DNA from 2 places in the Bradyrhizobium sp. WD16 genome. Region 1 is predicted to be linked to the other one. Evidence: riboswitches for the same ligand, from Rfam matches in the RefSeq annotation. Region 1 holds a riboswitch; the other holds the start of a gene.
The links. Region 1 has a riboswitch for S-adenosylmethionine ahead of DB459_RS12485 (homoserine O-acetyltransferase). Riboswitches for the same ligand answer to the same signal wherever they lie in the genome.
Positions count from the first base shown of each region.

Region 2: it holds a riboswitch for S-adenosylmethionine, as region 1 does, so the genes downstream of both, DB459_RS10755 (O-succinylhomoserine sulfhydrylase) here and DB459_RS12485 (homoserine O-acetyltransferase) in region 1, are expected to answer to the same signal.

Region 1 is NZ_CP028908.1:2,695,824-2,699,229, forward strand. Features, by position in the region: gene hisC (histidinol-phosphate transaminase) at 1-785, opposite strand, end outside; gene DB459_RS12480 (chorismate mutase) at 823-1,707, opposite strand; SAM riboswitch at 1,903-1,982, shown strand; gene DB459_RS12485 (homoserine O-acetyltransferase) at 2,046-3,248, shown strand; gene metW (methionine biosynthesis protein MetW) at 3,248-3,406, shown strand, end outside.
Region 2 is NZ_CP028908.1:2,330,244-2,333,649, reverse strand. Features, by position in the region: gene DB459_RS10765 (EAL domain-containing protein) at 1-601, shown strand, start outside; gene DB459_RS10760 (2'-deoxycytidine 5'-triphosphate deaminase) at 648-1,784, opposite strand; SAM riboswitch at 1,846-1,925, shown strand; gene DB459_RS10755 (O-succinylhomoserine sulfhydrylase) at 1,998-3,185, shown strand; gene DB459_RS10750 (SGNH/GDSL hydrolase family protein) at 3,312-3,406, opposite strand, start outside.

The DNA.
Region 1 (3,406 bases):
GCGGCGACGGCCGCCATCATCGCCGGCGTGCTGACATTGAAGGGACCACGGATACGGTTGACTGCGTCGATGATGTGCGCCGGCCCGTACATCCAGCCGATGCGCAGCGCCGCGAGTCCATAGATCTTCGAAAACGTGCGCGTCATTACCGTGTTCTCGGTGGTCGCGACCAGCTCGATCCCGGATTCGTAATCGTTGCGCGAGACGAAGTCGGAATACGCGGCGTCCAGCACCAGCAGCACATCCGGCCGCAGCCCCGCATGCAGCCGCTTGACCTCGTCGAAGGGCAGGTAGGTGCCGGTCGGGTTGTTGGGATTGGCGAGCCAGATCAGTTTGGTACGCGGCGTCACCAGACCGAGGATGGCGTCGACATCCGCGATCAGGTTCCGCTCCGGAGCGACGATATTGGCGGCGCCGTTGCCCATGGTCGCGATCGGGTAGACCAGGAAGCCATGGCTGGTGTGGATCGCCTCGTCGCCCGGCCCGAGATAGCCATAGGCGAGGAGATTGAGGAGTTCGTCGGAGCCGGCGCCGCAGATGATGCGTTCCGGATCAAGGCCGAATTTGTGTCCGATGGCCTCGCGCAGCACCCGCGACGAGCCTTCCGGATAGTCCTCGAGATGCGCCGCTGCCGCCTTGTAGGCCTCGACCGCCCTGGGCGAGGGACCCAGAGCGTTCTCGTTGGCGGACAGCTTGAAGACGCGGCCGCCTTGTTCGCTGCCGCTCTTGCCGGGCGTGTAGGGCGCAATATCGAGAATGCCGGGCTTCGGCACGGGGCGAGACATCGAACGAAACTCCAAATGGAACGAATCGAGAGGCTTGTCAGGGCGCTTCCGGCGCGGGCGTCTGAGACACCGTATAGCGCGCCGCGTGGCTGCCGACGAGGGCCGTGGTGCGCACCGAAGCCCCCGCCGAGATCAGGGTGACGCGCAGTTCGTCGAGGGCCGCGGTCTCGCGGGGCGAGCCGCGTCCAGGCAGCGACACCAGCAGCGCCGCGCCGTCGAAGGTGCCGTCGGGCACGGCGACGATGTCGGCGAGCGGAGATACCGCGCGGGCCACCGCCGCGCTCCAGCCGGAAACGCGGATGCTCCACATCTCGATGTCGGTGACCATGGCGTCGTCGGCGACACGCGAGACGACGAAGACCGGCAGCGCCGCCGGATGGTCGGCGCGTTCGACGAAGGGCAGGCGGGCGATGATCTTCGGCGCGCCGGTAGCCTCGAGCGGCAGCCACCACGGGGTTCGGCCGCCGGTCGCCGAGACCAGCGCGAGGTCGCCCTTGGATTTCGCCACCGCCTCGACCGCGGCCGCGGCGCTGAAATGCGCGACGAAGGGCACGGTGAAGCCGAAATGAAAACGGGCGGAATCGCGCATCGCCGATTCCCCGGGCGACAGGTCGGCGTGGACCGAGAATGGCGCCTGCACATAGGTGAAGGTGGCGATGATGACGCGCCAGATGCTCTCGACGGTGTCGAGCGGCAGGATGCCGCGGTGGCGCTGCACCAGCCGCTTCATCATGTCCGCCTCGCGTGCCGGACGAAACGCCGAGCCGACCTCCTGGGTCTTCTTCACCGAGATCAGTCGATCGATGATGTCGGCACGCTGCATCAGCAGGGTGTGCACCTGCTCGTCGATGTGGTCGATCTCGCGACGCAAGTCGGTCAGCACTGGCGGTGCGGGGGGTGACGCGGGGGGGGACTTGGACATCTCGCGGCCTTCGGAACGACGTGCGCCGACAGTTTCGATCGAAAGAAAAAGCCGCGCAGGGAAGGCTCATTGATAGGAAGTTGGACGGACGAAAGCAAAGAAAACATTGACCAATTTGCCTTTTCGCCGACCCCCGGCCGAGGCCGGCGGGGAAGCGACGCGCCTTGACGATCGGCCCGGCCGGGCATAGAAGCTTTGGTATTCCGTGGTCATTTGAGCCGGCCGGCTTGCAGCCACGTTAAACAACTCGCTAAACAGGCCGGGGACAGACGAGATCCCGGCCGAACCGTTGTTCAGGCCGGTTTTTTTATGACCAGATCCATTGGTCTGGAGACACGATGTCCGATTCCGCCCTCGAAGCAGGCAAGCGAGCGCCGGCGCCGCACTATGCGCGCGAGGCCGATCGTCCGACCTCGCTGGTCGCGGAGTTCGGCTCCGACACGCCGCTGCGGCTGGACTGCGGCGTCGATCTCGCGCCGTTCCAGATCGCCTATCAGACCTACGGCAGGCTGAACGCCGACGGCACCAACGCAGTGTTGATCTGCCATGCGCTGACCGGCGATCAGCACGTCGCCAATGTCCATCCGGTCACCGGCAAGCCCGGCTGGTGGGAGACGCTGGTCGGTCCGGGCAAGCCGATCGATACGGAGCGCTATTTCGTCGTCTGTTCGAACGTGGTCGGCGGGTGTCTCGGCTCGACCGGCCCGTCCTCGACCAATCCCGCCACCGGAAGACTATGGGGGCTGGATTTCCCGGTCATCACCATTCCCGACATGGTGCGTGCCCAGGCCATGCTGATCGACCGGCTCGGCATCGAGACGTTGTTCGCGGCGGTCGGCGGTTCGATGGGCGGCATGCAGGTGTTGCAGTGGGCCTCCGCCTATCCGCAGCGCGTATTCTCGGCGTTGCCGATTGCCTGCGCGCCGCGTCATTCGGCCCAGAACATCGCCTTTCATGAAGTCGGCCGCCAAGCGGTGATGGCCGATCCGGACTGGCATAACGGGCGCTATTTCGAGCACGGCATCAAGCCGCATCGCGGCCTCGGCGTGGCGCGCATGGCAGCGCATATCACCTATCTCTCCGACGCGGCGCTGCATCGCAAGTTCGGTCGCCGTCTTCAGGATCGTGAGGTGCCGACCTTCTCCTTCGATGCCGATTTCGAGGTGGAGAGCTATCTGCGCCATCAGGGGTCGTCCTTCGTCGAACGTTTCGACGCCAATTCCTATCTCTATCTGACGCGGGCCATGGACTATTTCGATCTCGCCGCCGACCACGGCGGCGCGCTCGCCAGCGCCTTTCGCGGCACGGATACCCGGTTCTGCGTGGTGTCCTTCACCAGCGATTGGCTGTTTCCGACCTCGGAATCGCGCACCGTTGTGCATGCGCTCAATGCCGGCGGCGCACGGGTCTCTTTCGCGGAGATCGAGACCGATCGCGGCCACGATGCCTTCCTGCTCGAAGTGCCGGAGTTCTTCGATATCGTTCGCGCCTTCCTTCAGTCGGCCGCCAAGACCCGCGGCTTGCCGGCGGAGACACGATGATGGTGACGCAGTCTCAGGCCCTCCAGTCCGCAGCGACGGCTCCCGAGGCGCCGAAGGTCTATCGCGGTGACCACCTTCTGGTGGCGCAAATGGTCGAGCCCGGCTCGCGGGTGCTCGATGTCGGCTGCGGCGAAGGCGACCTGCTGCGGCTGCTCGAG
Region 2 (3,406 bases), 370 kb from region 1:
GGACGAGCGGGACCCGCAATCGCACGCGTTGTCCTCCTTCGTGCTGCAAACGGCCATGGACGACTGGCATTTTTTCCTCGGTCGCAGCGGACCGCTCGATTTGTCGATCAATCTTCCTGCCGCCTTCCTCACCAATGCGACGGGGGTCGATGATCTGTGCCGGCTGCTGCCGGCGCATCCTGCCTTCCCCGGGCTGACGGTGGAAGTCGACGGGGCGGACATCGCCGCGCATTTCGAACCGCTGCGCGAGGTCGCCCGACGCGTCCGTTTCCATAACGTCGCGGTGACAGTCGACAATCTCGGCGTCGACTGGCCGGCGCTGATGGACCTTGAGCGCTTCCCCTTCGTCGAGATCAAGGTCGACCGCAACTTCGTCAACGGCTGCGCCGACGATCGTCTCAAGCGAAACGTCTGCCGCAGCATCGCCGAACTCGCGGCGGGTTATGGCGCACGCGCCATTGCCGAGGGTGTCGACAGCCGCGCCGATCTGCTTACGATCCGCGAACTGGGCTTCGATCTTGCCCAGGGCAGCCTGTTCGGCCAACCGGTGCAGGCGCGCAAATTCGCCCGGGCCCGCTTCAACCGGGCGCTGCCGCAGTAAGCGCGGTCGAAACAAACCGCTGCCGTATGAGGCCGCGATCACGCTGTCAGGGCGCGCGGAAATGCTTGGAGAGCTTCAGGCCCTGGCCCTGATAGTTGGAATTGATGCGCTGGCCGTAAAGCGCCGAGGGCCGCGCCAGCATATGCTCATAGACAAGGCGCCCGACGACCTGGTTATGCTCGAGGATGAACGGCACCTCGCGCGAGCGCACTTCGAGCACCGCGCGCGAGCCTTGGCCGCCGGCGCCCGCGTAACCGAAGCCTGGATCGAAGAAGCCGGCGTAGTGGACGCGAAACTCGCCGACCAGGGGATCGAAGGGCACCATTTCGGCGGCGAAATCCGGCGGCACCTGCACCGCCTCCTTGGAAGCGAGGATATAGAATTCGCCGGGATCGAGGATCAGGCTGAGGTCGTCGCGCGCGCGGATCGGCTCCCAGAATTCCTCCACCGCATAGCCACCGCGCCGGTCGATATCGACGACGCCGGTATGGCGCTTGGCGCGGTAGCCGACGAAGCCGCCCGAGCCCTCGCCAGACAAATCCACGCTCAGCGCGAGACCGTTGGAGAGATCGGGATCGTCAATGTCGACCAGTCGTTCCTTGGCGTGCAGCGCCTGCAGCGCCGTGCTGCCGAGCACGGCGTCACCGACGCGAAACCGGATCTGTGACAGGCGTGAGCCCTCGCGCAGCAACACCGGAAAGGTTTTCGGGCTGATCTCGGCGTACAGCGGGCCGTGATAGCCGGGATGGATCATGTCGAAGCGGCTGGTGCCGTCGGCGATCACGCGGGTGAAAACGTCGAGCCGGCCGGTCGAGCTCTTGGGATTGGCGGCGGCGCAGATCGACGGCGGCAGCGCCAGGCTCTCGAGCAGCGGCACCACATAGACGCAATTGGTCTCCAGCACCGCATCGCCGGTCAGATCGATCTCGTGCAGCTTGAGGTCTTCGATGCGCTCGGCCACGGTAGCGCCGGGACCGGGCAGGAAACTGGCGCGAACGCGGAAGGCGGTGGCGCCGAGCCGCAGATCGAGGCTTGCCGGCTGGATCTGGCTTTCGACGAAGGGCTGATCCGGCAGGATCAGGCCGGCATCGGCCATCGCCGCGATCATGCGATCGGGCAGGATTCCCCTGGCATCGGGTGGCAGCGGCAGCGGCACGGTCGACGGTTCCTGAAGGCTCTCCATAGCCCTCCTTCGGTTAACCGAAGCCCAGCTTGACGAAAAGCCTGACGCGGACTAAGAGCGTGACTTATCCCGTGGTCATTTGAGCCGGCCGGCTTGCAGCCACGTTAAACAACTCGCTAAACAGGCCGGGGACATCCGTGATCCCGGCCGAACGTCTTGTTCAGGCCGGTTTTTTTATTGGCCGATTGCCGTCGGTCCGTCTGGAGTCTCGCGATGTCCGAAAATACCCGCAATTATCGTCCCGAAACCCGCCTGGTCCACGGCGGAACGCTGCGCTCGCAATATGGCGAGACCTCCGAGGCGCTCTTCCTGACCCAGGGATTCGTCTATGAGAGCGCCGAACAGTGCGAGGCGCGCTTCACCGGTCACGACCCCGGCTTCCTCTATTCACGTTTTTCCAACCCCACGGTGGCAATGTTCGAGCGGCGCATGACCGAACTCGAAGGCGCCGAAGCGGCGCGCGCCACCGCCACCGGCATGGCGGCGGTCACCACCGCCATTCTTGCGCCGCTGCGCAGCGGGGATCACGTGGTCGCCGCCAAGGCCCTGTTCGGGTCCTGCCGCTATATCCTCGAGGACCTGCTGCCGCGCTATGGCATCACCTCGACGCTGGTCGACGGCATGGATCTCGACCAGTGGCGCAAGGCAATGCGGCCCAACACCCGCACCTGTTTCCTGGAGAGCCCGACCAATCCGACCCTCGATGTCGTCGACATCGCCGCTGTCGCTGACATTGCTCATTCCGGTGGTGCAAGGCTCGTGGTCGACAATGTGTTCGCCACCCCGATCTGGCAGAGTCCGCTCGCGCTCGGTGCCGATGTCGTGGTTTATTCGGCAACCAAGCATATCGATGGCCAGGGCCGCTGTCTCGGCGGCGTGATCCTGTCGTCCGAGCAATTCATCCAGGAACACATCCACACATTCCTGCGCCAGACCGGCCCCTCGATATCCCCGTTCAACGCCTGGGTTCTGCTCAAGGGGCTCGAGACCCTGGCAATCCGCGTTCGCCAGCAGACCGAGACAGCGACGGCCATCGCCGACACCCTTGCCAGTCACCCGAAGATCCCGCGCCTGGTCTATCCCGGGCGCGACGATCATCCGCAGGCGGCAGTCGTCAAGAAGCAGATGCGCGGCGGCTCGACGCTGGTCGGGTTCGAGGTGAAGGGCGGCAAGGCAGCGGCGTTCCGCATGCTCAATGCCCTCAGGATCGCCTGCATCAGCAACAATCTCGGCGACTCCAAGAGCATCGTCACTCATCCGGCGACCACAACCCATCAGCGGCTGACGCCGGAAGCGCGCGCTGAACTCGGGATCTCCGAGGGCTTCATCCGCTTCTCGGCGGGACTAGAGCACCGCGACGACCTCATCGAGGACCTGCAAGCGGCGCTGGAAAAGGCTTGAGGTGATTGCTGCTGGCGGCCACCCGCGCAAAGCGGGTGACCCAGAATGCTGCGCCAGATCGCAGAGGGGCCGGCAAGCGGAAGAGCCGGGAAGCCGGCACACCCTGCAGAAGCGAGAGCCTTACGCCTACAGCGGCCGGAACGTCAGAATGTTGGGCTCAGCCTCGATGCCGGCCTTAACCTGGTCGACCGACTGGATGATGCAGTCGCCCAGCAACTGGG